One region of the Methylobacterium sp. CM6241 genome, then DNA from elsewhere that is predicted to be linked to it. Evidence: predicted binding sites of a transcription regulator. Region 1 holds the regulator's gene; each other region holds the start of a gene.
The links. Region 1 encodes LexA, which represses DNA repair genes until DNA is damaged. Its sites were predicted from a motif close to TGTTCNNNNTGTGTTCNG; they were not measured.
Positions count from the first base shown of each region.

Region 2: a site for LexA is predicted at 6,837-6,854, ahead of dinB (DNA polymerase IV). Genes of this name have one in related genera too.
Region 3: a site for LexA is predicted at 4,764-4,781, ahead of recA (recombinase RecA). Genes of this name have one in related genera too.
Region 4: a site for LexA is predicted at 3,813-3,830, ahead of ACYQR9_RS00225 (ImuA family protein). Genes of this name have one in related genera too.

Region 1 covers NZ_CM139246.1:2,277,429-2,285,458, reverse strand. The annotation lists gene ACYQR9_RS10570 (DEAD/DEAH box helicase family protein) at 1-342, shown strand, start outside; gene ACYQR9_RS10565 (hypothetical protein) at 591-752, shown strand; gene frc (formyl-CoA transferase) at 887-2,161, opposite strand; gene oxc (oxalyl-CoA decarboxylase) at 2,253-3,992, opposite strand; gene ACYQR9_RS10550 (GntR family transcriptional regulator) at 4,780-5,472, shown strand; gene lexA (transcriptional repressor LexA) at 5,839-6,576, shown strand; gene ACYQR9_RS10540 (ComEC/Rec2 family competence protein) at 6,570-8,030, opposite strand, start outside.
Region 2 covers NZ_CM139246.1:3,436,353-3,444,382, reverse strand. The annotation lists gene ACYQR9_RS16150 (DUF2252 domain-containing protein) at 1-656, shown strand, start outside; gene ACYQR9_RS16145 (hypothetical protein) at 731-940, shown strand; gene ACYQR9_RS16140 (sensor histidine kinase) at 1,038-1,739, opposite strand; gene ACYQR9_RS16135 (Crp/Fnr family transcriptional regulator) at 1,780-2,523, opposite strand; gene ACYQR9_RS16130 (response regulator) at 2,655-3,026, opposite strand; gene ACYQR9_RS16125 (PAS domain S-box protein) at 2,977-5,925, opposite strand; gene ACYQR9_RS16120 (response regulator) at 6,155-6,556, opposite strand; gene dinB (DNA polymerase IV) at 6,901-7,992, shown strand.
Region 3 covers NZ_CM139246.1:4,660,565-4,668,594, forward strand. The annotation lists gene rfbC (dTDP-4-dehydrorhamnose 3,5-epimerase) at 1-47, opposite strand, end outside; gene ACYQR9_RS21900 (DUF2147 domain-containing protein) at 226-651, shown strand; gene alaS (alanine--tRNA ligase) at 644-3,322, opposite strand; gene recA (recombinase RecA) at 3,612-4,703, opposite strand; gene cckA (cell cycle histidine kinase CckA) at 4,836-7,505, opposite strand; gene flhB (flagellar biosynthesis protein FlhB) at 7,626-8,030, opposite strand, start outside.
Region 4 covers NZ_CM139246.1:48,070-56,099, forward strand. The annotation lists gene ACYQR9_RS00200 (methyltransferase domain-containing protein) at 1-133, opposite strand, end outside; gene ACYQR9_RS00205 (hypothetical protein) at 234-461, shown strand; gene ACYQR9_RS00210 (ComF family protein) at 546-1,310, shown strand; gene ACYQR9_RS00215 (TIGR03862 family flavoprotein) at 1,369-2,604, shown strand; gene ACYQR9_RS00220 (collagen-like protein) at 2,599-3,612, opposite strand; gene ACYQR9_RS00225 (ImuA family protein) at 3,934-4,644, shown strand; gene ACYQR9_RS00230 (Y-family DNA polymerase) at 4,571-6,154, shown strand; gene ACYQR9_RS00235 (error-prone DNA polymerase) at 6,399-8,030, shown strand, end outside.

The DNA of each region.
Region 1 (8,030 bases):
CGCAAAATCGATATCTCCGCGCGGTCCGCGCAGGAGGTCTATGCCGCTGCCGGTTCAATGGCGCCTTCGGACAACATGAGCTTTCTGCGCGATTGTATCCGCCGGATGACCACGATCTGTTTCGCGGATTTCGGGACGGGACACGTCTATGCCAAGCTTCACCAGGGGCGCCTGACCCATCTCGCCGCGGATATCGCGGAGCGGGCGGTCGAGAACGCGGAATTGAAGGCGACTCTCGGAGCGATAGGCGTATCGGAAGTTTCACTTCCCATGCCCGAACCCGGCGAGATCCTTCGTCGTGAAGAGGCTCAGACATTGGGCCGCTGGGGTGACGCATTCTAGGCTCTTATGGTCCTGAACGCGTATGCAACGCGTGCGATGGATGCGGCCAAGGCCCAAGCAATGCGGTGAATATAAAGTCCGTTGGGCCAGGTCCACCCGAACGGGTTGGCGGAATGAACTCAGCGTCTGCCCGAGGCCCTGACACGCTCCGATATGCGCCAGCGACATGAGTGGTCGAAGGAATGTGGTATATCAGTTTGCGGTGCAGCATGGCATCAGGGTGATGCAACGCCCTCCGGGAGCCCGCCATGTTCGCCACTCTCTTCGCCGCCGTGATCGTCATGATCGCGCTTCAGGTCCTTCTCGTAGTGAAGGCCGCCGATCTTCTCTCGGCACACGCAGACAAGAGCCGCGTCGAAAACCGCGATTACGTTCCAGGCTCGGCAGGTCGCTTCACCGGTATCGCCTGACGGATCGTCTTCGCCTGAAAGAGCGCGGCATCGAGCCTATCCGGCCGACACCGCGCTGAGTCAGGAGGAGCTTCACGTCATGCGCGCAAGCCGAGATGTTAAGACAGGCGGCCCGCGCTTCGTTCAGGGACAGATCATTCGGCTGCAATCCTCTGGATGGCGCCGATCGCCCCTGATTCCGAGATCTTGAGGCGGTCGCTCTCGGAATAACCGAGGACATCTCGCAGGATCTCGTCCGTATGCTCGCCCAACAGGGGCGAGCGCTTGACCTCGACCTGGCTCGCCGAAAGCCGGATCGGGTTTCCCACGGTCAAGTACTTGCCGCGCTCCGGATGGTCGACTTCGACCACCGTGCCGGATTTCCTCAGCGATTCGTCCTCGGCGATCTCCTTCATCGAAAGGATTGGACCGCAGGGAACGTGAAGCGCGTTGAGCGTTTCCATCGCCTCGAACTTGGTCTTCGACATCGTCCAGGCTTCGACCCGGGTGAAAATCTCATTCAGATGCGGCAGCCGCGCTTTCGGCGTCGCGTAATCGGGATGCGTCTTCCATGTCGGCTCGCCGATGACATCGCAGATCGGCTCCCAGACCGCGCCTTGCGCGATGAAGTAGATGTAGGCGTTGGGATCGGTCTCCCAGCCCTTGCACTTCAGGATGCGACCGGGCTGGCCACCGCCGGAATCGTTGCCCGCACGCGGCACCGAATCGCCAAAACCGATCCCCTCCCCGTACTGGCTGTATTCCTTGAGCGGTCCGCGCTCCAGCCGCTGCTGGTCGCGCAGCTTGACCCGGCAGAGGTTGAGAACGCCGTCCTGCATGGCGCAATCGACCTTCTGGCCGACGCCGGAATGCGTCCGTTGGTAGAGGGCGGTGACGATGCCGAGGGCGAGATGGAGGCCGGTGCCGGAATCACCGATCTGGGCCCCTGACACCATCGGGATATCGGTACGAAACCCAGTGGTGGAGGCCGCACCTCCTACGCATTGGGCGACGTTCTCGTAGACTTTGCAATTCTCATAGGCGCCCGGCCCGAAGCCCTTCACCGAAGCGAGGATCATGCGCGGGTTGGCTTCATGAATCGCCTCCCAGGTCAGTCCCATCCGGGCAAGCGCGCCGGGAGCGAAATTCTCCACGAGAACGTCACACTGCTTCACCAACCGCCACATCACCTCGATCCCCTTGGGGTTCTTGGTGTCGAGCGTGATGGAACGCTTATTGTGGTTCAGCATCGTGAAATAGAGGCTGTCCACATCGGGAATGTCTTGGAGCTGTTGGCGTGTGGCATCGCCGACGCCTGGACGCTCGACCTTGATCACGTCCGCGCCGAACCAAGCCAGGAGCTGGGTACAGGTCGGGCCGGACTGGACATGAGTGAAGTCGAGGATCTTCACGCCTTCGAGGGCATTCATAGGACTCTTCCGCGTTGAAGGGCGTTCGGCGGATATGGGCACCGGCCGCCCCGGCGTCGCTGACGCGGGAGCGGCCGGACGGACCGACGGCCTACTTCTTCTTTTTCACTGCGCTCTGCGGGTTGAGGCTGCCGATATTGCCGCTTTCGGTGCCGGCCTCCGGGTCGATCACCGCGTTGATGAGGGTCGGGCGGCCCGAATCCATCGCGGCGTTGACGGCCTGAGAGAGCTCGTCCGGCGTCGTCGCGTTGACGCCAACACCGCCGAAGGCTTCCATCATCTTGTCGTAACGGGAATCCCGGACGAAGACGGTCGTTCCTGGATCGCGGCCGGTCGGATCCGTATCGGTGCCGCGGTAGATGCCGTTATTGTTGAACACGACGATACAGACCGGCAGGTTGTAGCGGCAGATCGTTTCCACCTCCATGCCCGAGAAGCCGAAGGCGCTGTCGCCCTCCACCGCGAGGACGGGCTTACCGGTCTCGACAGCGGCGGCGATGGCGAAGCCCATGCCGATGCCCATGATGCCCCAGGTACCGACATCGAGGCGCTTGCGCGGCTGATACATGTCGATGATGCCACGGGCGAGATCGAGGGTATTGGCCCCCTCGTTGACGAGGATGGCGTCCGGACGTTCGGCGATGATGGTCTTCAGCGCGCCGAGTGCGCCGTGGAAATCCATCGGCGTCGAATTCTTGCGGAGCTTCGACGCCATCTTGGCGAGGTTCTCTTCCTTCTTGGCAGAGATGGCATCGGTCCAGGATGATGGCGGGGCCTGCCAATCGCCCTTCATCCCGTCGAGAAGCGCGGTGACACAGGAGCCGATATCGCCGACGACGGGCGCCACGATCTCGACGTTCGAATCCATTTCCTTCGGTTCGATGTCGATCTGGATGAACTTCTTCGAGCCGGGGGCGCCCCAGGTCTTGCCCTTGCCGTGGGAGAGCAGCCAGTTGAGGCGCGCGCCCACCAGCAGGACGACATCGGCCTCCTTGAGGACGAGCGAACGGGCAGCACCCGCCGATTGCGGATGGGTGTCGGGCAGGAGGCCCTTGGCCATGCTCATGGGCACGTAGGGGATGCCGCTGGTTTCCACGAGAGCCCGAACCTCGTCGTCGGCCTGCGCATAGGCCGCGCCCTTGCCGAGCACGATGAGGGGGCGTTTGGCGCTCTTCAGGACATCGAGTGCGCGCTTGATCGCAGAGGGGGCCGGCAGCTGGGCCGGGGCCGCATCGATGACCTTGACCAGCGACTTGGCGCCGGCATCGGCCTCCATCACCTGAGAGAAAAGCTTGGCAGGTAGATCGAGATAGACGCCGCCGGGGCGGCCCGAAACGGCGGCCCGGATGGCCCGTGCGACGGCAATGCCGATGTCGGCGGCGTGAAGAACGCGGAAGGCGGCCTTGCACAGGGGCTTGGCGATGGCGAGCTGGTCCATCTCTTCGTAATCGCCCTGCTGGAGATCGACGATCTCACGCTCCGACGAGCCGGAAATAAGGATCATCGGGAAGCAGTTAGTCGTGGCGTTGGCCAGGGCCGTGAGGCCGTTGAGGAAGCCCGGCGCGGAAACCGTAAGGCAGATGCCGGGCTTCTTCGTCAGGAAGCCCGCGATGGCGGCGGCGTTGCCAGCATGCTGCTCATGGCGAAAGGAGATGACCCGCATTCCTGCGGCCTGGGCGAGGCGACCGAGATCGGTGATTGGAATGCCGGGCACGCCGTAGATCGTGTTGATGTCATTGAGCTTCAGCGCGTCGATGACGAGGTGGAAGCCATCGGTGAGTTCCGGCTCGGCCGAAACGTCGACATCGATTCTCTGGGCCAAAGCTGACATCGTGTTCTCTCCCTGGTTCTTTGACGTTTTATTTTGATTGGCGGTCCGCAAAGTCGGCGAACCGATGACGTGAACTTTTCCGCCGCGGGATTTGGTTCTCTCGTGCGGCGCAAACCCGATTGGGATGCGGCTTCGGAGACCGCGGGATTCCTCGACGTTAGATCGTCGTCCTGGCAGTGACTTTGGAGTTGGCGTTGCAGTGAAGTCGGCCAGCGTGACGTTTCATTCTCCCTCGACGGGGCGTGGATTTTCTTCAACGGGAATCCAAAAATTTATGATCTCTTTGGGTATTCCGCGCAGCTTAATCTTTGCGGTGACTTGATGGGGTCGATGGTGGACACAACCAAATCACCATGTTTTATAATGCCTACCGCCAGTCGAGCGGCGTTCGCCGGCTGGCGATCCCGCGCTTGCCTCGAACTGAAAAGACGCTTTGACCCGATCTAACGGTCAAGAACTGCTGTAAGCCCTCCGACCCGATAGGCAATTGGTGGCATACCAAATACCAACTGTCAAACGGATTTGCACGATTGTGCCGATCAGCATCGGATCGCTCGAACGCGAGGCTTCGCATGGCCGGTCGACACGGGAAGAATACAACTCCTTCCTTCATGGTAATCGGAAGTCTGCTCTTCGACCCGTAGCGAGGAAAGCGCCACTCAGCTTATGTTAAGAGCTTTGAGCGGGCCGAGGCATTCCTTGTATTTCAAACGCGAGTTTGGCATGCTTCACACCAAGTGTGCTCGCCCGCGTGTGCGAGTTTAAATTATTCTAGGTGGCATGAAAAATGGTTAAAACCGACACATTTCAAGTAAAGCCTATCGTTGCGACTTCAAGCTTGCGTGCATTGGCTTATGACGCGCTCAAAGAAGCAATCACGAACATGAACATTTATAATCAGCGTGAAGAGGTTCGCCTGGATGAGCGAAAGCTGTCCTTGAACCTTGGCGTGAGCCGCACCCCTGTGCGCGAAGCGCTGACGGTATTGGAGCAGGAAGGCTTCGTGCGGTTCGAGGCCCGTCGCGGTGTCTTCGTCATCAAGAAGTCGAAGAAAGAAATTGTCAGCATGATCCAGGCTTGGTCTGCCTTGGAGAGCATGGCTGCGCGCCTCGCCTGCGAGCGGGCCACCGACGAACAACTTCACTGCCTGCGTGAGCACTTTCCAGAATTCTATGAAGGGCGCCCGTCGGATCATCTCGACGAGTATTCGGAAGCCAACATTCGCTTCCACCAGAAGATCATTTCGCTCGGCCAGTGCGACGTGATCAAAGACATCACCAGCAACCTGCTGATGCATGTCCGCGGTATTCGCAACACCGCGCTGCGTCAGGGGGAACGCGCGGCCAATTCGATCAAGGAACACGTGGCGATCATCAAGGCATTGGAAGCGCGGGATGCAGATCTGGCGGAACGCCTCGTGCGCGAGCACGGCCTCGGCCTAGCCAGCCATGTCGAGAAATATGGTGACTATCTCGACTGATCGACGCTGCCGCCAGAGTACCCGCCACATCGCATGGCTCCCCGGCCGTCGGTGACCGACAAAGTCATCGGCGGGGACTGGGCGCGCGGCTCCGCCGGACACCGCGAAGGCCCGCCATAAAGGGGCGGGGTAAGCCCCCGCGGCACGAAGCCCCTTCGGATGATTGAAGGGCCCGGCGGGTGATACCGGCGGACGCCAAGCCGGCCCGCGGTAAGGCGCCTTGAGCGGAACATTGCGCGTCAGGAACAAACTCTACCACCGGGTTAACGGAACCCTTGCAGAACACTTGCGGAACGTTTACCGTGTTCGTGTTTTGTTTCAGCGGCGTTAGTCGCGGCCATTGGCTTCAGTGGAAGAGTGATCTGTATGTTGACGCGTAAGCAGCTGGATCTTCTCCAATTCATCCAACAACGGATGCAGGAGAGTGGCGTCCCGCCCTCCTTCGACGAGATGAAGGACGCCCTCGATCTCAAATCGAAGTCGGGGATCCACCGGTTGATCACGGCCCTCGAAGAGCGCGGATTTCTGCGTCGTTTGCCGAATCGCGCCAGGGCGATCGAAGTGATCCGGATGCCTGAGAGCCTGACCGGTGCACCGGCGTCGAAGCCCGCTCCCGCCGGTGAAGTTCGCCGCTTCACGCCGAGCGTCGTCGAAGGCGGTCGGTCCAAGGCGATGCCGTCCCTGCGCCAGCCAACGACCCAGGCCCAGGACGAGAGCGGCAGGTCGATCACGATCCCGGTCATGGGACGGATCGCGGCCGGCACGCCGATCTCCGCCATACAGAACCAGAGCCATTCCGTGACGCTATCACCGGACTTCCTGGCCGGCGGCGAACATTACGCTCTGGAGGTCCGTGGCGATTCGATGATCGAAGCGGGTATCCTCGACGGTGATCTTGTCGTGATCAAGAAGCAGGACACTGCGAATACCGGCGACATCATCGTTGCCCTCATCGACGATGAAGAGGCCACATTGAAGCGCCTGCGTCGCCGCGGTTCCTCCATCGCTCTGGAAGCGGCAAACCCAGCCTACGAGACGAGGGTTCTGGGTCCGGATCGTGTTCAGATCCAGGGGCGACTCGTCAGCCTGGTCCGTCGTTACTGAAGCCCGTCCGACTGCGTTTCGGATGACGGATCGCCGTCGTCGCCCTCGGGTTCTATGGGTTTCGGACTTGGTCCCGATTCCTTCGGAGGCGAAGGGGACGGCGTGACGACGGCGACCGCCCGCCGCCATGGCGGACGAGAATGAGGTTGGTGGGCGGACGTGACCTGCGGTCCTTCGGGGCCGTAACGGATGGCGGTGGCGCCGCGTAGAGCCAGGTATGCGCGATCGATGACGAAGCCGGCCCTGCAGTCTTTGGGAGCGTCCCGGCGGGCGATGATCACACTCGCCCGTTCGCAATCCTCCGCGAAGGCCCGCTTGTCCTTGACGAGGGCGACGATCCGACCCGGCCCTAACTCGACGACGCATCCGACGGTATCGCATCGGCTTCTCGGCGAGGCTGCGACGGCGGCGACCTTCCGCGAATCGCCATCCGCCTTGAGCCATTGTTCGAGGACGAAGGCCGGCGGGCTGCCGAGAATGCTCAATCGGCCGTCCCCGTCGCGGAAGGCTGCACCGCCACCCTCACGGTCGATGTAGACGTCGTAACGCGGCGGCATGGTAGCGAGCACGACACCGAGAGCGGCCGGAGCAAGGCCGATCCAGCGTAAGCTCGAGACGGGAAGTGCCAGCAGGAGCAGGGCGAGAGCAAGCAGGCAGAGTGCCGTGCTGCCATAGGCCGGGACGACGAGGGTGGCGTGTCCGAACCCGCTGATCCAGCCGGAGATCGTGAGCATCCCGCGTACGGCGAGCCCCATCGCCCACCAGACCGGCTGGTCCAGTGCGAAGGGATAGGCGAGGATCCCAAGAACCGCCGCCGGCATCACCGCCAGGGAGACGAGGGGCAAGGTCAGGGCATTGCCGACGATGCCGAAGGGCTGGACGGTCTGGAAGTGATAGGTTGCGAAGGGCGCCGTGGCGATCTGGGCGATCAAGGTCGTCGCCAGCGTGCCAAGGATCGCGACAGCCAGAAACCGCCAGGTTCGGGCCAAGAGGCCCGCACCTTCGCGTGGCGGCATCCAGCGATTGAGCGCACCGGCGCAAGCGATGAGGCCGGCTACCGCGCCGAAGGACATCTGAAAGCTCGGGCCGAGAATCCCGTCCGGCTCTCGCGCGAGGGCGATGAGGGCAGCGAGCGCGAGGTTTCGCATGCTCAAAGCCGGGCGATCTACCAGGATCGCGCCGAGCATCACCAACGTCATGATGAGCGAGCGTTCGGCAGCGATATCCCAGCCCGAGAAGACGCAATAGGCCGTGACACCCACCATGGCGAAACCGGCGGCGATCTTCTTGATCGGCCAAACCAGGGCGAGCCCCGGAACGAGGGCGAGCAGCGCGCGGACGAGCCAGAACACGACGCCAGCTGCGAGCACCATGTGGAGGCCGGAAATCGAGACGACGTGGTAGATTCCCGCCGCACGCAGAACCTCGTTGGTCTCGGCATTGATGAGGCCGCG
Region 2 (8,030 bases), 1.2 Mb from region 1:
GCGTCGACGAGGAGACGCGCCAGAACGTGACCTCGGGCCTCGAACGTTATGCCGAGACCTTGCCGCGCGAGCGCCGCTTCATGCTCAACCGCTATCACGTGGTCGATGTGGCCCATCGGGTGGTCGGGGTCGGGAGTGTCGGAACCCGCGCCTATGTCGCCCTGCTCTGCGGCAATTCCGATCAGGACGCGCTCTTCCTTCAGGTCAAGGAGGCCGTTCGCCCGGCCCATGCGCCCTATCTGACCGGCATGCCCGAACCCTATGCGAGCCACGAGGGCGAGCGCGTCATCTACGGGCAGAAGCTCCTGCAGGCGGTGGGAGACCCCCTGCTCGGTTGGACGTCGATCGACGACCGGCCGTTCTATGTCCGCCAGATGAAGAACATGAAGGGGGAGATTCCCATCGCCAGGATGGCGGGGCAGCCTTTGCTGTACTTCTCCCACGCCTACGGCGCCCTCCTCGCTCGGGCGCATGCCCGTACGGGTGATGCGGCCGCCATCGCCGGCTATTGCGGTCATGACGGGCGCGCGGATCTGCGCGAGGCCTTCGCGGACTGGGCGCACGCCTACGGAGATCAGAACGAGGCGGATTACCGGGCGTTCCTGTCCGCGATTTCTGATGGCAGGCTCGAGGCCGCGCCGGATTCCTGCCTCTGATCGGGGAGGCGGGAGGGATGGGCGCCTCGGCCCATTGCCCTATCTCGCCATGGTCGCCGAGCAGGGAACCGATCATGAGTACCGAACGCGCCGAGGGCTACCACGAGGCATTGTCGAGCGTCAGAACCACGATCCAGCGACGCGTGAAGGCCGCCGACATATCGCATGAGGGGAAGCTGGAACTCCTCGACCTCCTGTCGATGCTGGACGATATGCTGAATTCGGGCAAGCGGGACGAGGATGCCGACCGGTCCCCACCCGTGCCCCTGAGCGGCAGCTTCTGACCACCCGTCGTCACCGCGGGGAGGTTTTGACAGCGGACGCGGTCCGATCCTCCGGACGGTGCCGAGCAGGCATCGTCGAGACGGCATCGATTCCCTGCTAAGGGTGCCCGTCCCTCTTCTCGGGGAGCGAAAGGGGGACGGCGTCCCCTTGCAGGGTCCGGCTGGTGAGGGGCATCGCCATACGGTAGCGCAAGCCGTCGGGCGTGAAGGTGAAGCTCGCCTCGGCCTTCAGGTTGTGCGCCAGCATCTCGCTCAGAACCACCGTGCCAAAGCCCTTGCGGCGCGGCTCGCGCTCGTCCAGCGGCACGCCACGCTCCACCCAGTCGAACACGAGGTAGGGGCCGCCATCCCGCTCCTCGATTTTCCGCTCCTCGATCCGCCATGTCACGGCCAGGCCGCCCCCCGGCGTGGATAGGGCCCCGAACTTGAGGGCGTTCGTCGAAAGCTCATGCAGCGCGAGCGCGAGGGGTTCGGCCGCGCGCAGATGCAGCCGCAGGTCCGGTCCGTCGACCTGCGTGCGTCCATCCTGGTAGGCGAGCGCGCTGGTGAGTTCGTCAGTGACGAGGCGGTCGAGATCGACCCCGGCCAAGGGGTTCTGGATGATGACGTTCTGCACCCGGGCCATGGCGGCCAACCGCCCGTCGAGATGCGCGGTGTAATCCTCCAGGCTCTCGCTGAATTCGGCCGAACGCCGCGCGATCATGCGCATCGTCGCCAGCGTGTTGCGCACTCGGTGCTGCAATTCGGCCAGCAGCACCACCTGCTCTTCTGTGTCCGTCGGGTTGGATCCCATCGTCATCGCAGCTCCACGGCATGCTTGAGGCAGAACCGGTTCAGGATCACATCGATCCGTTGGCATCGAAATGATGGCCTTCGTGGTCGAGGTGAAGATAACTCGGATTGAACAAGGATGCCCTCTGCAGGGCAAGAAAGTCGGGAATGGTCAGGCGCCCACCCTTCAGCACGATCAGGCCGGCGCGTCGCAATTCCTGCAGCGTGCGGTTGATGTGCACGTTCGAGAGCCCGAGCGCATCCGCCAGTTCCACCTGCGTCAGGGGCAGGTCACAGGTGGTGCCTTCCGTCAGGCCGACGCTCTGCAAGCGCAGGAAGAGTTCGCAGAGGAGATGACCGACGCGCTCGAAGGCCGTGCGCTGGCCTAGATTGACCGTCCATTCACGCTGGACCGCGACCGTCACCAGGGTGTCCCACCAGAATGCCTTGGTGAGCCGCACATTGTCGTTGGCGATCTGTTCCAGCGCGGCGCGCGAGATCTCCGCCAGTTTGACGGAGGTGAGGGCAACGATGGAATGGTCCATCTCGCGCAGGAGATAGACGTGGCTGTCGCAGAGATCGCCCGGCACGAAGAAGGAGATGATCTGACGCCGGCCATCGTCGAGCTGCTTGTAGCGACAGGCCCACCCTTCCAAGATCAGGTTGACGTGATGAGGATCGTCACCTTCGCTGATGATATCGGAGTGTTTTGCAAAAATCCGCTGCTTGCTGGCCGCGATTTCCAAGGCCTGCCGGTCGTCATGCGAGAGCTTGGTGAAGTGCTCAAGCTTGCGAAGGAGATGTTGCGGCATGCTTTCCTCGTCGTGCGCAGAGCACGAATAGAGAATTGCCCACACACAATAATTTACTTGTGTTAAGTTTCCGGGGGGCTTCCCATTCACCCCCCTGTAAATGAAAGCAAGACCTTGCACGGGTGCCGCCGTCAAGCCTTGAGGAGCGTCTCGATCGCGGCAAGCACCGTTTCGGGCTCGACCGGCTTTTCCAGGCGGAGAACATGGGCGTAGGCGTCCGGGATGACGCCCTGGTCGTAGCCCGTCGTGAAGACGAACGGCACGGATCGGGCGATCAGAACGTCCGCGAGCGGGTAGACGCACTCGCCCCCGAGATTCACGTCCAGGCTTGCTGCATCCGGCTTCGTACGTGCCTCCAGGATCTGGAGGCCGCTCCGCACGGAGGCGACCGGGCCCAGCATTTCGGCTCCGGCATCCTGCAATTCGCGCCGCAACTCGTCCGCCAGGAAATACTCATCCTCCGCGACGAGGATGCGTCGGCCTTGGAATATGCTGTGCGGCATCGGTGTCCTTCTGGCGGATCGTGCGTTCCGATACGGGAAGTGCAATGGTGCAGTGAATGCCGTCGGCTTCCATCACGTAGGTTGTTCTGGCCCCGAGTTGGTAGGGCAATGCCCGCTCGATCAGTTCGCGGCCGGAGCCGCCTCCCTGCGGCTGATCATCCCGCGATGGCATCCGCACGCCGTGCTCACGCCAGTCCACATGGAGCCATGGGCCATCTTCCGGTCCGGGATACTCCACGTGCCAGCGAATTTCGAGGCGTGCCTGCCGCTGCGCGAGCGCCCCGTATTTCAGCGCATTCGTCGCCAGTTCGTGCAGGGCCAGGGCGAAGATCTGGACCGTCGAGGAGCGCAGCGCGATCGCCGCCGGCCCGTTCATGCTGACGCGGGAGGCCCCGCCGTCGAGCGCGGCCACTTCGCTCCGGATCAACTCGTCGAAACTGACTCTCTCACCCTCGGCGAGGCGAGACAGTAATCCCTGCACACGGGCGAGGGCCGCCAGGCGCGGGCCGTAGCGCGCCCGGAAATCGGCGAGATCCGTGCTGTTGCGCAGGGTTTTGTCGACGGTGGCGCGCACCACGCCCATGAGATTGCGGGTGCGGTGCTGCAGCTCCGCCACGAGCACGCTCATATGCTCGGCCGTCTCCTTCTCCTCGGTGATGTCCCGGCCGACGCCGCCGATCCAGCACACGGCACCGGCCGCGTCGCGCATGGGAAAATCGGTGTCCCGCAGCCAGCGGATGCCGCCGTCACTGGGCCGCCTGACGCGATACTCGAAGGTGACGCTCTCGCCCGTCCGGACCCGTTGCAGGCTCTCGACCGCACGCTCGCGGTCTTCCGGCACGATCAGCTCGACCCAGCTGGTCATGTGGTCGCCGGCGACTGCCGTCGCACGGTCGAGACCGTAGATCGTCTCGAAGGCAGGCGTGAGATAGACCCACTGGAAGGTCGAGGCGTCGCGCATCCAGAGCACGTTGGAAGAGGCTTCGCCGAATTGGCTGAGGCGCTCCTCGCTCTCGCGCAACGCCGTCTCGGCTTTCCTGCGCGCCGTCACATCGCTGGCCGTTCCCAGCCATTCCTTGATCTCGCCCCACTCCGTGAGCGTCGGCACGGCACGGGACAGGCTCCAGCCGAGCGACCCGTCGCTGCGGATCACCGCATGTTCCAGCTCGAAGATCGATCGCGTCGCGATTGCCCGGTCGATGGCGGCGCGGACCTCCGCCTGGTCGCCGGGGCGGATGTAGCGGTCGAGCCAGGTCTTGTTCGGCTGGTCCGTGGCGCTCCGGAAGGCGCGTCCCTCCAGCCGTTGCAGCTCGGACCAGTCCGGGCTCATCCGGTAGACGACGTCCGAACTGGCGGTGACGAAGGCACGGAAGCGCTCCTCGCTCTCCCGCAGGGCCGCCTCGGTGCGCTTGCGAGGTTGGATGTCCTTGAACAGGATGGCGACCCGCTGCTGTTCGGTGGTGCCGACGCGAAAGGCATAGACGTCGTACCAGCGCCCGATGGCGCTCGACCGGCGTTCGAACCGTTCCGCCACGCCGTTCAGGGAGATCCGGCCGAACGTCTCGAACCAGTTCGCCTCGAGCCCGGGGAGCAACTCCCGCATCGTCCGGCCGACGGCGTCGCCGAGCCCGGTCTGGTGACCGAATGCAGGATTGACGGAGAGGAACCGGTAATCGACCGGACGCTGCCTGTCGTCGAAGATCATCTCGACGATGCAGAAGCCCTCGTCGATGGAGTTGAACAGATGGCGGTACATCGCCTCGCTCTCCTCCAGTTTCGTTTGCGCGACCTCGTCTTGCAGACGCAGGATCTCCTCCTGAGCCGCCTTCCAGGCGGTGATCTCCTTGGCGGTGGTCGCCACGCCGTCGCCGAGTTTCACCACCGATTGGTAGAGCCAGCCGTCTCCTCGCTCGTGTGCGTAGCGGCGTTCGGCGACCGAGGACCGGCCTGTCTGCACGACCTGCCGAAAAGCCTCGAAGGTCCCTTCCTGAACCACGCCTGGACTGCGTTCGAGGAGGCTTTGTCCCCTCACCTCGCCGAGGTGCCGTTCCGACGTGTGGTTGTTCAACCGCCAGCGGAAATCGACGATCTCGCCCGAAGCGTCCCGGACAGCCTCGAAGACCTGGATCATGTCCATTGAACTGTCCAGCGTAGCCTGCAGCAGGTCACGGCTCAGCTTCAGCTCGGCCGTGTGCTCCCTCACCTCCCGTTCCAGTTCGGCACGATGCCACGCTTCGGTTTTGCGTAGTGCGTCATGGGCGTCCGTCAGGGCACGGGTACGGTCCATGACCCGCTGCTCCAGTTCGCTCCTGCCGGCCCGTGCCTCATCAAGGGCGCCGGTCATGGCGTAAGCGGCGGAGGCGAAGTGCGTCAGCCGAGTGAGGAGCCTGAGATCCTCGCCGTCGAAGCCGCGACCGGGGTCATGGATGCCGGCCCAGAGCGTACCGACCGGCTCATCGCCGGCACGGAACGGCACCAGCAGGAGTTCCCGGATCAGCGGCTCGACACGGGCGGCCGGGAAGCGGGTATGGGGGCGGGAAAGCAGCAGGGGAATATTGCGGCTCACCACGAGTCCGCAGGGGCTCTCGTCGAAGGAGATCGAGCCGCCCATATGCGCAGCCCATGGTCCTGCGATTGCCGGCCAGTGGAAGCTTTTCGTCGGCTCTCCCGACCCGAGAATGCTGATGCCGGCCGACTCGGCCATGCCCATCTCGACGACGAGATCCGCCAGGCGCTGCAGGACCGTGTCCGGCCGGACGGCCAGCGCCTGGGCCAGTTCGGCCAGCGCATGGGCTTCCGCCTCGTAGTCGGGAGGCCGTACGGGACGCCTCAGCAACGCGTCGGTGATCAGGACCTCTTCGAGGCCGGCCAACGCATCCGGTGACTCCGTGAGGGTCATCTCTCTTGGGTGCTCGTCGTTCGTTCGAGGTCGAAGCAGCCAGGAACACTGCGAGCGTACTCAATTTCGCTCTCCAGCGCGAATGTCATCAATCTTTCCGCGATAGGGCGCGCTGAATCAATTTAAACTTGTGCCGAAAGCCGAATACGCATTGGTCCAATCTCCAAGGTGCCGCTTTCGCTCGAGACGGACCGATCGACGTCGAGGGGACGAGCCGGCGGTGCGCGCCCTATCCGTCCGCGTCCGTCCGGGATGCCCGGTCGCCGAGGATGAGATCGAGCTCCCGAAAGACCGCCGCATTGCTCACCGGTTTCTCCAGCCGCCGAGCGGATGCGTATCGGTTCGGGATCGTCGCCAGATCGTAGCCGGTGGTGAACAGGAACGGTACGTCGAGGGCACGGAGGGCGTCGGCCACCGGGTAAACCTCGTCACCCCCGAGATTCACGTCCAGGATGGCGGCGTCGGGCGGCATCGGGCCTTTGAGGAGGGCGAGGGCACCCTCGAGGGTGGCGATGGGACCGAGCACCTCGGCGCCGGCATCGGACAAACCGCGCGACAGTTCGTCGGCCAGGAAGTACTCGTCCTCCACCACCAGGATACGCCGGCTGCAGAGCGTCCGCTTCGGCATCATGTCTACTCCCTTCCCCCGTTGTGAAACGGATGGAACCATGATGCCGTCAACGTCATCTTCTTCCATCACGTAGATTGCTTATGCGTCGAACCAGTCGGGTGGGGGGCGATTACTCAGCCCACCGGCCGGATCATCCCGTTTATAACGATGCGCTCCTGCGTGGGAGCGGACCCTGCGGGCGGACGAAACACGTCATGCGTCTTGAAACCGGTTCGGTTCGATGGCTCGCCGGCAAAAGCCGGATCCTCGTCGCCGGTTGACCCGAGGGCTGAAAATCGCGAGGAACAAAGGCCGAACGCGTTGCCTGCCTGCTGCCCCGTGCACCGATGTGACAGCCCGATCCGATGTCGAGCCCTGCCGACACTGCCTCCGTCCGCAAGATCATCCATATCGACATGGATGCGTTCTACGCGTCCGTCGAGCAGCGCGACGATCCGGCTCTGCGAGGGCGGCCCCTTGCGGTCGGCGGGTCGCGCGAGCGCGGCGTGGTGGCGGCCGCCAGCTATGAGGCGCGAGCCTTCGGTGTGCGCTCGGCCATGCCCTCCGTCACGGCCCGGCGCCTGTGCCCCGACCTCGTCTTCGTCAAGCCGCGCTTCGAGGTCTATCGGGCGATCTCCGAAGAGATCCGCGCGGTCTTTGCCCAGCATACCGCGATCATCGAACCGGTGGCCCTCGACGAGGCCTATCTCGACGTCACCGAGAACCTGCAGGGGCTGACCACCGCCACCGAGGTGGCGCGGGCGATCCGGGCGGAGATCCTCGCGCGGACCGGTCTCGTGGCATCGGCCGGCGTCTCCTACAACAAGTTCCTCGCCAAGGTCGCCTCGGACTTCCGCAAACCCGACGCGCTGTTCGTGATCACGCCCGTGATGGGCCCTGGCTTCGTCGAGGATCTGGCCATCGGCCGGTTCCACGGCGTCGGCCCCGTCACCGAGGCGAAGATGAAGCGGCTTGGCATCCTTACCGGCCGCGACCTGAAGGCCCGCTCCCTGGAAGAGCTGCAGGCGGCCTTCGGGAGCTCGGCGGCCTATTATCATTCGGTGGCGCGCGGCATCGACGAGCGGCAGGTGCGTGCCCATCGGATTCGGAAGTCGGTGGGGGCGGAGACCACCTTCTCGGAGGACCTCACCGAGTTCGATGCCATGGAGGCGCGACTGGCGCCGCTCATCGACAAGGTCTGGGCATCCTGCAGCGCCAAGGGTGTCGCCGGCCGCACCGTCACGCTGAAGGTGAAATTCTCGGATTTCGTCCAGATCACTCGGGCGCAGTCCTTCGAGTCTCCGGTCGCCGGTCGCGATACGATGATGCACACGGCGCTGGGACTGCTGCGCACGGTGTTCCCGCTCCGCCGCAGCGTTCGCCTGCTCGGCGTCTCCCTGTCGGGCCTGCAGCAGGGCGAGACGGAGGGACCGCGCCAACTCGGGCTCGCGATCTGATCCCGGCAGCGGGCAACGGCGGATGACGATTGCCGCGC
Region 3 (8,030 bases), 2.4 Mb from region 1:
GGCACGACCCGTTTCACCGCGGGAATTTCTGTCTCAATCACACGCATCGCTGGATACAACCCTCGCCAGACAGTGCCTGTAGGCGCGTGGACGGCTTTCCTGTCAAGGGATGCCCCAGCCCTCGATCGACTTGCTCCCCCCGTACCGGAGGGGTAACTCCCGCCTCCTTCAGAGCCGGGCCGATCCGACGGCCGCCGTGACCATTCGAGAGCAGAAAGGATCATCATGACGTCGAGGCAAGTCACCTCACGGCCCACCGTTGCGCTTTTGATGGCGCTGGCCATGACCGGGGCGGCCTTCGCCCAGAAGGGCATCGACCCGAGCGGGGTGTGGTTGACGGAGAACAGCGATTCGAAGGTGCGGATCGCGCGTTGCGGAAGCGGCTATTGCGGCACGCTCGTCAGCGTTCCCGGTCCGGGGCTGGATTCCAAGAACCCCGATGCGTCGCTGAAGTCCCGTAGCCTCATCGGGATTCAGATCATGAATGCCGGTACCCCGTCGGGGGACGGCTATGACGGCTCGCTCTACAACCCCAATGACGGCAAGACCTATTCGGGAAGTCTCACGGTGAAGGGGCCGAACGTCGTCGAGGTCGCCGGCTGCGTAATGAGCGTGTTCTGCAAGCGGCAGACCTGGAAACGCGTCAACTGACCGACAGCGCTTCGCGGATTGCGTCGATGGCGGCCTGGGCGCCCGATCCCTCCGGTCCGCCGGCCTGTGCCATGTCGCGGCGACCGCCGCCGCCCTTACCGCCCAGATGCCCGGCGCCCGCCCTGACGAGGGCGACCGCGTCGTAGCGGTCGGTGAGATCCGCGGTCACCCCGACCACGAGACCGGCTTTTCCATCGGCCGACAGCCCGACCAGAGCGACGATCCCGGAGCCGATACGGCTCTTGCCGGCATCCACCAGGCTCTTGAGATCGCGGGTCTCCACGCCTTCCACGACCTTGGCCATCACCTTGATGCCGGCGATCTCGGTGACGCCGTCATCGCCCCCCGACGTGCCGCCCATCGCCAGCTTCTTCTTGGCTTCGGACAATTCGCGTTCCAGGCGGCGGCGATCCTCGATGAGGGCGCTCAGTCGCTCGGGCACGTCGGCGCTCTGGGACTTCAGCAGGCCTGCGATCTGGCTCAGGGTGCGGCTTTCCTCGGCGCGGTGACGCCGGGCGGTTCCCGCCGTCAGAGCCTCGATCCGGCGTACGCCGGCACCGACCGCGCTCTCGCCGAGCACGGTGATCTGGCCGATCTCGCCCGTACGGGCCGCATGGGTGCCGCCGCAAAGCTCGATGGAGAAGGCCGGAAGCCGGCCAGCTTCGGCGAGTTCACCCTGGTTGTCGACCGGACGCCCCATGGAGACGACGCGAACCTCGTCGCCGTATTTCTCGCCGAACAGCGCGCGGGCGCCGGAGGCGACGGCCTCGTCCTGGGCCATGAGCTTGGTCACTACCGGCGTGTTCTGCAACAGCACGGCGTTGGCGATGTCCTCGACGGCGCGAAGTTCGGCCTCGTCCAGCGGTTTGGGGTGGCTGAAATCGAAGCGCAGCCGCTCGGGGGAGACCAGCGAGCCCTTCTGGGCCACGTGGTCGCCAAGTACCTGACGCAAAGCCTCGTGCAACAGATGCGTCGCCGAATGGTTTGCCCGGATGGCCGAGCGTCGGGCATGATCGACGGCAAGCTCGACCGGCTGGCCCATGGCGAGCCGACCTTCGTCCACGGTGACGTGGTGAACGAAAAGATCGCCGAGCTTTTTCTCAGTGGCGGTGACGCGCGCCTGAAGGCCGGTGGCAGAGAGTAGGCCGGTATCGCCGACCTGACCGCCGGATTCGGCGTAGAAGGGTGTCTGGTTGACGAGGACGAGGCCGGTCTCGCCCGCCGACAGGCCGTCGACCTCGCTGCCTTCACGCAGGATCGCGGTGACGATGCCTTCGGCGCTCTCGGTCTCGTAGCCAAGGAACTCGCTGGCGCCGACGCGCTCCTTGATGCCGTACCAGACGGTCTCGGTGGCGGATTCCCCGGAGCCGGTCCAGGCCGCTCTCGCCGCTTGGCGCTGGCGCTCCATCGCCTGGCCGAACGCCTCCGTGTCCACGCCGATGCCGCGCGCCTTCAAGGCGTCCTGCGTCAGGTCGAGAGGGAAGCCGTAGGTGTCGTAGAGGGTGAAGGCGGTCTCACCGGACAGGTTCTGGCCCTGAACCAGCGAACGGCTTTCCGAATCGAGGATGGCGAGGCCACGCTCGAGGGTACGGCGGAAGCGGGTCTCCTCAAGGCGGAGGGTTTCCGAGATCAGGCTCTCGGCGCGGGTGAGTTCGGGATAGGCCTGACCCATCTCGCGGACCAGGGTGGGGACCAGGCGGAACATCACCGGCTCGCGGGAGCCGAGGAGTTCGAGGTGGCGCATGGCCCGGCGCATGATGCGGCGCAGGACGTAGCCGCGGCCCTCGTTCGACGGCAGCACACCGTCGGCGATGAGGAACGAGACCGAGCGCAGGTGATCGGCGATGACGCGGTAGGAGGCGACGTTTCCTGCCTCGGGGGGACGGCCGACGGCGTGGCTCACCGAGTCGATCAGCGCCTTGAACAGATCGGTGTCGTAATTGCTGGTGACGCCCTGGAGGATCGCCGCCATGCGCTCCAGCCCCATGCCGGTATCGATGGAGGGGCGTGGCAGAGCGAGGCGGTTGCCCGGCTCGATCTGCTCGTACTGCATGAAGACGAGGTTCCAGAATTCGAGGAACCGGTCGCCATCCTCGTCGGGCGAACCGGGAGGACCACCCTGCAATCCGGGGCCCTGATCGATGAAGATCTCCGAGCAGGGACCGCATGGGCCGGTATCACCCATCTGCCAGAAATTGTCCGACGTGCCGATGCGGATGATCCGGTCGTCGGAGAAGCCGGCGATCTTGCGCCAGAGCCCGGCCGCATCCTCGTCATCCGCGTAGACGGTGACGAGGAGCCGGTCCTTCGAGAGGCCGAACTCCTTCGTGATCAGGCTCCAGGCCAGTTCGATCGCCTGCGGCTTGAAATAATCGCCGAAGGAGAAATTGCCGAGCATCTCGAAGAAGGTGTGGTGGCGCGCGGTATAGCCGACATTGTCGAGGTCGTTGTGCTTGCCGCCGGCACGGACGCATTTCTGCGCCGTGGTGGCACGGTTGTAAGGCCGCTTCTCGACGCCGGTGAAGACGTTCTTGAACTGCACCATCCCCGCATTGGTGAACATCAAGGTCGGGTCGTTACGGGGAACGAGGGACGACGACGGCACCACGGCGTGGTCCGCCTTGGCGAAATAGTCAAGAAAGGCCGACCGGATCTCGTTGACGCCGCTCATCGTGAAATGACTCTGTCGTGCGCTTGGGGCGGTCGAGACGACAACCCGAGGCTTCTTCGTGGCTTGCGCCCTCATAAGGAGGCCGGACCGTCGAGTCACGCCCGCTCCGCGATCGTGCGTTCCTGTTTCTTAACGCTGCACCCTTCGAACGCTCGACGGCGCTCGTCTCTGGACTTGGCGATCGACCAAAGAGCGAGCATCGGGCCGATTCGCACCGATAGGATAGTCCGAACATGAAAGAGGCCGCCGCGATGGTCCGCGACGGCCTCTTTCATGACTTACGAGGCGATCAGGCCTCGCCTTCGTCCAGATCGTCCGCCGTGGGCTTGGCGGTCTCGAGGATCTTGTCGGCCAGCAATCCCGAATTCTGCCGGATCGCGGCTTCGATCTTGTTGGCGATGTCCGGATTGTCGCGCAGGAACCCCTTCGAGTTCTCGCGGCCCTGGCCGAGGCGCTGGCTCGCATAGGAGAACCAGGCGCCGGACTTCTCCACGATCCCGGCCTTCACCCCGAGGTCGATCAACTCACCGACCTTCGAGACGCCCTCGCCGAACATGATGTCGAACTCGACCTGCTTGAAGGGCGGCGCGACCTTGTTCTTGACGACCTTGACGCGGACCTGGTTGCCGATGGCCTCGTCACGATCCTTGAGGGTCGAGATACGACGGATATCGAGGCGCACCGACGCGTAGAACTTCAGTGCATTGCCGCCGGTGGTCGTCTCCGGGCTGCCATACATGACGCCGATCTTCATCCGGATCTGGTTGATGAAGATGACCATGCATTTCGAACGCGAAATCGAGCCCGTGAGCTTGCGCAGGGCCTGGCTCATCAGGCGGGCCTGAAGGCCGGGCTGGCTGTCGCCCATCTCGCCCTCGATCTCGGCGCGGGGCGTCAGCGCCGCCACCGAATCGACCACGAGCACGTCGATAGCGCCCGAGCGCACCAGGGTGTCGGTGATCTCCAGGGCCTGCTCGCCGGTATCGGGCTGCGAGATCAGGAGATCGTCGAGCTGCACGCCGAGCTTGCGTGCATAGACCGGATCGAGAGCGTGCTCCGCATCCACGAAGGCGCAGACGCCGCCCTTCTTCTGGGCCTCGGCGATGGTGTGAAGGGCAAGGGTGGTCTTGCCTGATGATTCGGGGCCGTAGATCTCGATCACCCGGCCACGCGGCAAGCCGCCGACGCCGAGCGCGATGTCGAGGCCGAGCGAACCGGTGGAGACGGTCTCGACCTCCGCCACCTTATCGTTCTTGCCGAGTCGCATGATCGAGCCCTTGCCGAAAGCACGCTCGATCTGGGACAGCGCGGCATCGATCGCCTTCGCCTTGTCCTTGTCCACCATCGGGGAATCCACAACTTTCAGCGCGGGCTGAGCCATTCGTCGGCATCCTTATGCATGGGGAGAGCTCAAGGCTCAATGTGCCTCGGATGCGAATGATGTACTTGTTTTGTTCTCTTTTTGCAAGGTGCCGGGTGCTGATTTCGCATCATTCGGCCGGAGAACGTCGCCCTAACGGGCGATCGTCTCCTTCACCGTTTCCACGAGCTGCTTGAGGCTGAAGGGCTTGGGCAGGAAGTTGAAATCCTCGCCGTCGGGCAGGTTCTTGCGGAACGCGTCCTCGGCATAGCCAGATACGAAGATGACCTTCAGATTAGGACGGTGCTTGCGCAGTTCGCGTAGCAGCGTCGGGCCGTCCATCTCCGGCATCACCACGTCGGAGACGACGAGGTCGATGGTTTGGTCGACATCGCTGATGAGGGCCAGGGCGTCGAGGCCCGAGGCCGCTTCCAGCACCGTGTAGCCCCGTGCCGACAGGGCCCGGCTGTTGACCGCGCGGACCGGGTCCTCGTCTTCCACCAGCAGGATCACGCCCTGTCCGGTATGATCGGGCGAGGGTTTGCGCGGGGCGGATTGTCCGCCACTGCCGGGCTTTTCGAGGTCACGCGCTCCCCTGAGCCGGCTGGCGGCGATCTCCGCGTTGCTCTGCGGGGCAACGGCGACGGTGATCTCCGGAACGGGCTCGGCCGCAGGCTCGTGACGCGGCAGGTAGATCCGGAAGGCGGTGCCGCTGCCGACGGTCGATTGCACGTCGATGGTGCCGCCGCTCTGCTTGATGATGCCGAAGACGGTGGACAGGCCGAGGCCGGTCCCCTTGCCGATATCCTTCGTGGTGAAGAAGGGCTCGAAGATCTTCTCCATCACGTCGGGCGGGATACCCTCGCCGGTATCGAGCACTTCGATCAGGACATGGTCGCCCGCCGGTGCGCCGGGCTGGCGCTCGTTGGTCTCATGGCCTTCGAGGATGTTGGCGGTGCGGATGAGCAGCTGGCCGCCATTCGGCATCGCGTCGCGGGCATTCACCGCGAGATTGACGATGACCTGCTCGAACTGGTTCACGTCGGCCTTGATCGGCCAGATGTCGCGCCCGTGCTTGAGGTCGAGATCGACACGCTCGCCGAGCAGGCGCTTCAGCAGCAGCGTCAGATCGGACAGGGCTTCGCCGACATTCATCACTTCCGGGCGCAGGGTCTGACGCCGCGAGAAGGCCAGCAGCTGCCGCACCAGGCTCGCGGCCCGGTTGGCGTTCTGCTTGATCTGCATGATGTCCTGGAAGGCCGGATCGGTCGGCCTGTGGCTGGCCAGCAGAAGGTCCGAATAGCCGATGATGGCCTGGAGGACATTGTTGAAATCGTGCGCGATGCCGCCGGCGAGCTGGCCCACCGTGTCCATCTTCTGGGTCTGGGCGATCTGCTGCTCGAGCTGGCGCTGCGCCGTGGTGTCGAGGGCATAGAGGATCACGCGCTCGCGGTCGGCCGGCGTGGCCGCATCCGCTGCTGCCGAGGTGTCGCCGCCGGCCGGGCTGAGCCAGACCCGCGCGGAACGGTTTCCCGGCCCCGCCAGCGCCACCTCGATCGGTTGGACTTCCACGGTCCCGTCGGCGGCCTTCACCAGGGCGCCCTCGAGGACGGCCCTGTCGCGGTCGAGCAGGGCTTCCCACATCGTCGGCTCGGTGCCGAGCTCGCCACGCCCATCCGGCACGGCCTGGCGTGGGGTGCCGCCGAACAACCGGGCGAAGGACGCGTTGGCCCGGGCGATGCGCCCGGTCCGGTCGAGGGTCGCGATGGCGATGGGGCTGTTGTTGAGGAAGCGGGCGAGCCGCACCTCGGCGGCGCGCTGCGGCTCGTCGCTCTCGGCCCCGGCGGAGCGGTTGAGCACGAAGGTGCGCGACGGGCCCGGCTTGCCGTCCTGGCCGAAGGCGACGCGATGGTAGAGCCGGGTCGGCAACGGCTGGCCGTTGCGGCGCCGCAGGTCGAGGTCGAACCGGTCGGTGCGCACCTCGCCGGGCAATCCCTCGGTGGCGGTGAGCACGTCGGCGCTGGGCGCAATATCGGGCAGGCGCAGCCCGCCTGACCCCACGGTCGCGAGGTCGTAGCCGAGCCAGAAGGCCAGCGTCGCGTTCATGTAGACGATGGAGCCTGCCGGATCGATGGACAGGAAGCCGGCCGGCGCATGGTCCAGATAATCGATCGCGTGTTGAAGCTCCTGGAAGACGTTCTCCTGGCGCTCGCGCTCGTGCGTGATGTCGGTGACCGTCCACAGGGTCGCCGGGAGTCTCGGCCTCTCCACCGCGCGCACTGCGATGCGGAACCAGGCGAAGGCGCGCTCGGTCTCGCCCTGAGGCGGGGGCGCCATGCGGATTTCCTCCACGTGGCCGCGCCCGTCATGGGCTGCCTGGGCGAGGCGGTAGACGGCCTCCGACACATCGGGTGAGCCGACGAAGACGCGCTCCACCGGCCTCAGGTTGGAGAAGGTCTCCCCGCCGGAAATACGGAGATAGGCTTCGTTGGCGTAGATCAGGCGGCCGCCATCCTCCACCACGATGGCGCCTTCGGGCGACGCGTCGACGATGGCCTTGGTGATGTCGTCGCGCCCGGTCTGTCCCGCGAGCTGGAGCGCGCCGATCGCCAGGGCGAACAGGCAGAACACGCCCGCCATGGCCAGCAGCGCGAGGAGGCCGAGGATCAGCGGCTGCGCCTGTTCGTTCGCGACGAAGGACAAGCCTACCGCCGCGCCCACGAGAAGTCCGGCGAGAACGAGGAGCAGTCCGACCCGCCCAGGCCTCTCCGACCGGTCGATGGCGCTCGACACCGGTTTCGTTGGTCCGCTCACCTCAGCCATTTCGGCGCCATTCCACCCTCGACCGATCCCGGTTAGCGCCCGGGCCGCGTCGGCAGCAAGGGTATCCTCAGGACGTCACGGACCAGTCTCGTCAAAAAAGGTGCATAAAGCGTGGCGTTTTCACGCCGCGCGGCGCTTCAGCCGCATGACGAAGCCGATCACCTCCGCCACCGCGCGGTAATGTTCCGCCGGAATCTCGGAATCGATCTCCACCGTGGCATGGAGCGCCCGGGCCAGCGGCGGGTTCTCCATGATGGGAACATCGTGCTCCTTGGCCACGGCCCGGATGCGCAGCGCCAGGGAATCGACGCCTTTGGCAACGCAGATCGGAGCCGCCATCCCGGCCTCGTAGCGCAGGGCGACGGCGTAGTGGGTGGGGTTGGTGACGATGACCGTGGCGGTCGGGACGTCGGCCATCATGCGCTTGTTGCCCCGCGAGGCGCGGATCTGCCTCATGCGCCCCTTCACTTCCGGATTGCCCTCGCTCTCCTTGTGCTCCTGTTTCATCTCCTCCTTGGTCATGCG
Region 4 (8,030 bases), 2.2 Mb from region 1:
GCACCGCGGCGAGACGATCGTCGAGATCCTCGGCGAGTCGCGCCAGCAGGAAATCGGCATAGCCCGCACGGGTGGCGCGCAGGAGGCGGAGACGGGCAAGGGCCGTATCGAAGAGGGGCGGTGGGCTGGTCATCTCGCTCCTATAGCTGGCGCGAAAACGTGATCCTGCCAGCCGGAACGGGGCAGAGCGGCGGGAGGTTGGCGCATCATAACGGAAACCGGAGACCGGATTCATGATTCGACTTCTGACGGGAATCGCCTTGTCCACCCTCACGGCCCTCTCGCTGAGTGGGGCCGCCGAAGCCAAGGGCTGCATCAAGGGCGCGCTCGTGGGCGGCGTCGCCGGCCATATGGCCGGACACGGCAAGATGGGGGCGGCAGCCGGCTGCGCCATCGGCCACCACAGGGCCAGCAAGAAGGACAAGCAGCAGAATCAGGGCCAGCAGCCCGCGGCACAGTAAGGCGCCGCTTTCCGGACGTCGCTTCGCCGGGACAATGTTGCGTAAGGTCTTCGCGAAGCGACGAACTGGACCTAAGCACGCATTATGGTGTCCGCCGCCCAATTTCTTCGGCGAGGTGTCCGTTCGATCTCGGCGGGCGCCCTCGGCCTGATCTACCCGCCGACCTGCGCCGGCTGCGGCGCCGCCACCGCCGATCCGCATGCTTTGTGCCCCCGCTGCTGGTCGAGCCTGCGCCTCATCGAACAGCCCTATTGCCCGCGCCTGGGCACGCCGTTTCCCGTCGATCTGGGGCTCGGCCCTCTCTTGTCCCCGCGCGCCATCGCCGATCCCCCCGTCTTCGGGCGGGCCAGGGCCGTCGCGCTTTACGACGATGTGGCGCGCGATCTCGTTCACCGCCTGAAATACGAGGACCGGCTCGATCTCGCCGCCCCCATGGCGCGGATGATGGCATCGGCGGGCGCCGAATTGCTGCGGGAGGCCGATTGCCTCATTCCCGTGCCGCTGCACTGGACCCGGCTGTGGCGCCGTCGTTTCAACCAGGCCGCCCTCCTCGGCCGCGGTATCGGCCGCATTGCGTCCCTGCCCTGCGAGACCTCGCTTCTCGCCCGGGTGAAGGCGACGCGCTCGCAGGTCGGGCTCAGCCGCGCGGCGCGGGCGACGAATCTCCAGGGCGCGTTCCGGGTCCCCGCATCGGCGAAGCCCAGGCTCCAGGGGCGAAGAATCCTACTCATCGACGATGTCACGACCACCGGCTCCACCGCCAATGCCGCATCGCGGGTGCTCTTGCGGGGAGGAGCGGCTTCAGTGGATGTCCTCACCTTCGCCCTGGTCGCAGCCGAGGCAGGCTGAGCCAACAAACCGACCTCCGCCCTTGACAGTCGGGCTCCGCCACGGCCTCCCAACGTCCATGACAGGATTGACGTCACGAGACATCGCGGTGATCGGCGGAGGCCCGGCCGGGCTCGCTGCCGCCGAGATTCTGGCCGAGGCCGGTCACCGCGTCACGATCTACGAGCGGATGCCCTCGGTGGGGCGCAAGTTCCTCATCGCCGGGCGGGGCGGCCTCAACCTCACGCATAGCGAGCCGCTGGAGGCGTTCCACCGCCGCTACCACCCAGCGAATCCGTCTTTCGCGAAGGCGGTCGACGCGTTTCCTCCGCAAGCCTTGCGGGACTGGTGCGAGGGGCTCGGCCAGCCGACCTTCGTCGGGTCGAGCGGCCGTGTATTCCCGAAAAGCTTCAAGGCCTCCCCGCTCCTGCGGGCATGGCTGGGGCGGCTCGATGCGTCCCGCGTCCGCATCCTCACACGGCATTTCTTCCTGGGTTGGGAGGCGGATGGAAGCCTGGCTTTCGAGACCCCGGACGGACGCGTCACGGTGGCCCCCCAGGCGACCCTGATGGCGCTTGGCGGAGCGAGCTGGCCACGGCTCGGCTCGGATGGGACCTGGGTCCCGCTTCTCACCGGGGCAGGCATCGCCGTCTCGCCGCTCAAACCCGCCAATGTCGGCTTCGGCGTGCCGTGGTCGGACGTGTTCCGCGAACGCTTCGCCGGGACCCCTCTGAAGCGCGTCGTGCTCAGGCTCGGCGGCGAGACCGTGCGCGGCGAGGCCATGATCACTGCGGACGGGATCGAGGGCGGGGCGGTCTATGCCCTCTCACGCCTCATCCGCGACGCGATCGAGGAACGCGGCGAAGCTCGTCTCGTGCTCGATCTGCGGCCGGACCTCAGCGAGGATGCGCTGATGCGACGCCTCGCGACGCACAAACAGGGCGCCTCCCTCGCCACGCGTCTGCGCAAGGATGCGGGGCTCGACTCCGTGGCGGCAGGAATTTTGCGCGAGGCGGCCGGCCGCGCGCTTCCATCCTCGGCGGGCGATCTCGCCGCCTTGATCAAGGCGGCTCCCTTGCGCCTGCTCGCTCCCCGTCCGATCGACCGGGCGATCTCCACGGCGGGGGGCGTCGCCTTCGAGGCCGTAGATCACCGCTTCATGCTGAAAGCGCGGCCGGGGGTCTTCGTCGCCGGCGAGATGCTGGATTGGGAAGCCCCCACCGGCGGCTACCTGCTGCAGGGAGCCTTTTCCAGCGGCCGTGCGGCGGCCGCCGGAATGATGGACTGGCTCGATGAGGCCGATCCGGAACTATAGACGCGTGCAGAACCCGACCATGCCCTTGGCATCGGACGGGCAGGACGCGCTGGCGCCGCCATTGGCGAAGGACGGGCTACCCGAGGGCAGGCAATAGGCCGAGACGAAGGCCTCGCCACTGGCACAGCTCAACTCGCAGCCGCTTGTCGAGCACGTCTCGTTGCGGACGGGACGCAAGCTAGAGTTGGCGGCGCTGGCCGTGATGCCGGCCGCTCCCGGCTCGCCCTGAGGACCGGCAGGCCCCCTGGGACCCGTTTCCCCCTTGGGGCCGACATCGCCTTTTGGCCCAACCTCACCCTTGGGACCGACATCGCCCTTGGGACCCATATCGCCCTTGGGACCGATCGGTCCCTGGGGGCCAGTCTCCCCCTTGAGCCCGGCCTCGCCCTTCGGTCCCGTCTCCCCTTTCGGCCCAGCCTCGCCCGCGGGGCCCGCAATCCCCTGCGGTCCGACAAGCCCTGCCATGCCCTGCGGCCCGGTTTCACCTGCGGGGCCCGCATCGCCCTTGGGGCCGGGCTCGCCCGTGGGCGCGCAATTGGCCACCACCGCCTCCCTCTCGTCCTCACCGGCCTTCAGCGCCGCGACGCAGGTAGGCGGCCGGTAGGGAAGGCGGAACAGGAAACGCCCGCGCGAATCGGCCATCACCGAGATGTCTTCGTCGAGAATGACGACGCTGCCGGCCTTGCGCACGCTGCCTGAGATCCGCAGGTCTCCCCCCTCGATCCGCGCATCGTAAACCTGGATCGGCTGCGACGGCGTCACGACCCGCCTGGTCCTGGCCCTGGGCCCCGGAGCCGCTGCGGCATCGGTCGCCGGGGCGGCGCTCATCCCACGGCCCGGCTGGCCGGGACTGACCTGGCCTGGCGCCTGCGCGAAGGCGGCCCCGGAGAAGGAGCCCACGAGCAACATCAGGCCGATCAGCGATTTACCGAACAGGGAACCGGCCTTCTGGCTGTTTCCGGTCGGGCGATGAAGGTCCTGGCACTGGGCGGCTTGGTCGAGGCGCATGGGCATTCTCTCCCGGCTGATGCGCCGGGGGTCCGGCACGGCGGAGGGACAATGCCGGGTCCGGCCATGGGGTCAAGTCCACAACGAAGGGCTCGAACGCCCTTCCGATTCTCGCCCGTCCACACTCATCCACAGCCGTCCACAGGGGAAACGACTGTTTGCGTTGGGAAATTTTTCAGACCCCTGAAACCTGTTGAGTGTGTTCTTGTTTTGTTCTTATCGTCTGGCGACGGTGCGGACAGGATGGCTTTGGCTCAACGGACAATGCGCGATGAGGGCGAGACGAACACGGACGAGTTCGCGCGGCGCCGGAGGGTTGCGATGGCCGCCCTGCGCGATCACGAGGGAGGACATTCCGCCCCCCTCCGCGTCGAGTCGTTGCCCCTGGGAATCGCCCATATCGATTCGGGGCTTCCCGGCAACGGCCTCACGCTCGGGCGACCGCACGAGATCGCGCCGGAAGCCGAAGGCGACGAGGCGGCGGCCCTGGGCTTCACCCTCGCCCTCGTGGCGCGTCACCTCGCGCGGGTGGAGGGAGAGGCGCTCCTCGTCATCGGCAAGAGCCATCCGACGCCCTACGGCCATGGGCTCGCCGGGCTCGGCCTCGATCCGGGCCGCCTGCTGATCCTGGAGGTGGAGAACGACGCGGATGCCTACCGCGCCGTGGAGGAAGCCCTGCGGTCTCAGGGCCTGAGGGCAGTGGCGGGGCTGGTGGATGCCGGCCTGCCGCTGAAACAGAGCCGGCGGCTGCATCTGGCGGGCGAGGCGGCCTCCCGCCTCCTCCTCGTCCTGCGGCCACCGCAGGCGGAAAACCCGAACATGGCCGCGACCCGCTGGCGGATCGGGTCGGGGGCGGCCCTGCGGGACCGCTTCGGCTGCATCGAGCGGCCCTGCTGGCGGGCACGGCTCGACCGCTGCCGCAACGGACGGACCGGGGATTGGCTTCTGGAGTGGGATCATGCCGCGCATCGTTTCGGTCTGGCTGGAGCAGTGGCCGCTGACGCGCCTCAGGCGCGCTCGAACACGGCTTGAACACGCGGCGCCAGAAGCGGCCGCGCCCTCCGTTGTGGCCGCCATCGGCCCGGGGGGCCTGCGCATCACGGCGGTGGATGCACAGGCTTGGGCCCTGGGCCTGCGCCCGGGAGAGCCCCTGGCGCGAGCCCGAGCGAGGATCGGCCCCGGCATCGCGGTCCACCCCGCCGACCCGGAGGCCGATGCCGCCGCCCTCGCGCGGCTCTGCCTCTGGGCCCGTCGCTACACGCCCGTGGTGGCGCCGTTCGGACCGGCAGAGGGGGCTGCCGGCTTCTTCCTCGACGTGGAGGGGGCGAGCCATCTGTTCGGCGGAGAGGAAGGCCTGATGGCCGACCTTTCCGGTCGCCTGTCGGCCAATGCGATTCCCGCCCGGCTGGCCCTGGCCGACACGCCCGCCTGCGCTTTCGCCCATGCCCGCCACGGCGGTTCGGCGAGGCCCGTCATCGTGCCGCCCGGAGACAATGCACCGTCCCTGCGCGAGCTTTCCGTCGCCGCATTGCGGATCGAGCCGTCCATCTCGGACTCGCTGCGTCGCCTTGGCCTACGCCGGATCGGAGCGTTGGCCGACGCGCCCCGCCCTCCCCTCGCCCGACGCTTCGGCGAGACCCTGCTCCTGCGCCTCGATCAGGCATTGGGGAGGAGGCCCGAACCGCTGGTCTCCTTGGCCGAGCCTGCCGCCTTCGGCGCGAGCCAGGGCTTCCTCGACCCGATCGGACATCAGGCCGGCATCGTCGCCACCGCCATCCGGCTGATGCGGGAGATCGCTCCCCGTCTCGCCGCATCGGGCATGGGCGCGCAATCCCTGCGCTTGAGCCTGCATCGGGTCGACGGCATCGAGAAGACCCTCGATCTCGGCCTGTCGGAACCGACCCTGTGCCCCATCCAGATCGGTCGGCTGCTGGACCTGCGCCTCGACCGGCTCGGCCCGGCCCTCGATGCCGGCTTCGGCTTCGAGACCGTGCGGCTCGACGTGACCGGCATCGGCCGGCTGGAAGCGCGCCAGGACTCCCTCGCTGATACGGGCCTCGATCGACGCGCGGAAGGCAACGGAACCGCCCGCCTCGCCGATGCCCTGCGCCAGCGCATCAGGGCCAGGGTGATAAGGGTGAGCCCACGAGCGAGCCATATCCCCGAACGCGCCGACGCCCTGGAACCGTGGCGGGTGAACCATGTGGCCCTCGACTGGGCCGGGCGGGGAAATGCGCGCCCGGGCGGCCCCGTGCCGTCCCGCCCCCTCGTCCTCTTCCCTCGCAGCGAAATGGCCGACGAGGTGTTCTCGCTGGCCCCCGACGGGCCGCCCCAGCGTTTCCGCTGGCGCCGACGTCTGCACCGAATCGCCCATGCCGAAGGACCGGAGCGCATTGCCGACGCCTGGTGGCACGCCCCCGCACCGGCCCGGGACTATTACGTGGTCGAGGACGAATCCGGCCGGAGGCTCTGGGTCTACCGGGAAGGCTTCCACACGGCGCAGCAGGCCGCACGCTGGTTCGTGCAGGGATTGTTCGCGTGAGTGCCGAGATGAGCGCCCTCCCCTCTCCCCGCCGGGCGGGGAGAGGATCGCAGGCACCTTGCCGTGACTGCGATGAGCGGAGGCGAAGCCGGAGCGAGGGTGAGGGGGTCTCTTCGGATGAGGCTCCTTCGGACGCGCCCCCTCACCCTCGGCTGCCGCCTCGCCGCGCCGACAACGGGGTCGTCGCGGCCCTCTCCCCGCTCGCGGGGAGAGGGGATTGCGCGAACGGCCCATCTTTCTGCGCATGACCCCGCCCTATGCCGAATTGGCGGTGACCACGAATTTCTCGTTCCTGCGCGGAGCCTCGCATCCGCAGGAAATGGTGGCGCAGGGTGCCGAATTCGGGTTTCACGCCATCGGCATCGCCGACCGCAACACGCTGTCGGGCGTGGTGCGCGGCCATGCCGAGGCCAAGCGCCGGAAGAAGGCGGGTGAAGCGACGGTCCGGTATCTGCCGGGCGTTCGTCTCGTCACCGAGGAAGGTTTTGAGGCGGTCGCCTACCCGATGGACCGGGATGCCTATGGCCGGCTCTGCCGGTTGCTCACGGATGGCAACCGCCGTTCGGAGAAGGGCGAATGCCGCTTCGGCATCGCGGAGGTGCTCGCGGCGGCAAGGGGCCAGATCTTCATCGCCATTTCTCCGGAGGATTTTCTGCCTCCCGAGGATTTTCTGCCTTCGGAAGACGGCTCGCCGCCGGACATGGCGGACGAGGCCTTCGCCCGTCACCTCGCCGATCTGGCGGAGGCGGCGCCGGGCCGCGTCTTCCTCGGTGTCAGCCACCGCTACCGAGGCGACGAGCGCCGCCGCCTCGGCCGGCTGGCCGGGTTCGGGAAACGCCTCGGCGCGCCGATGGTGGCGGTGTCGGATGCGCTCTACCACCATCCCGACCGGCGCCCCCTGCAGGATGTCGCCACCTGCATCCGCGAGGGTTGCACCCTGGTCGAGGCCGGCTACCGGCTGGAAGCCAATGCCGAGCGCCATCTGAAGCCGCCGGAGGAGATGGCCCGGCTCTTCGCGGACCACCCGGAGGCGATCGCGCGCAGTGTCGAGATCGCGCAAGCCTGCGAGTTCTCGCTGGAGGAGCTGAAATACGAGTATCCCGACGAGACCGTCCCCCCCGGCAGGACGGCACAGGGGCATCTCGAATACATGACGCGGCAACGGGCCCGGCTGCGCTATCCGGATGGCATTCCCGAGATGGTGGAGACGGCCCTCGCCCACGAATTCGACCTGATCCGCCAGCTCGATTACGCCCGCTACTTCCTCACCATCCACGACATCGTCGAATTCGCCCGGAACCGGGGAATCCTGTGCCAGGGCCGCGGCTCGGCGGCCAATTCCGTGGTCTGCTACTGCCTCGGCATCACCTCGGTGGACCCGACCAAGATCCGGCTGCTCTTCGCCCGCTTCATTTCCGAAAGCCGCGACGAACCGCCTGATATCGACGTCGATTTCGAGCACGAGCGCCGTGAGGAGGTGATCCAGCACCTCTACGATCGCTACGGGCGGGAGCGCGCGGCCATTTGCGCCACGGTGATCCACTACCGGCCCCGCAGCGCGATCCGCGAGGTCGGCAAGGTACTGGGCCTCACCCCCGACATCACCGGCATGATGGCCGACACGGTGTGGGGCTCATGGGGCGACGGTCTGCCCGACCAGCATATCGCGCAAGCCGGGCTCGACCCCGCCAACCCGGCGATCCGGCAGGCGGTGGACCTCGCGATCCAGCTCATCGGCTTCCCGCGCCACCTGTCCCAGCATGTGGGCGGCTTCGTGCTGACGCGGGGGCGTCTCGACGAGACCGTGCCGATCGGCAATGCGGCGATGCCGGACCGCACCTTCATCGAATGGGACAAGGACGACATCGACACGATC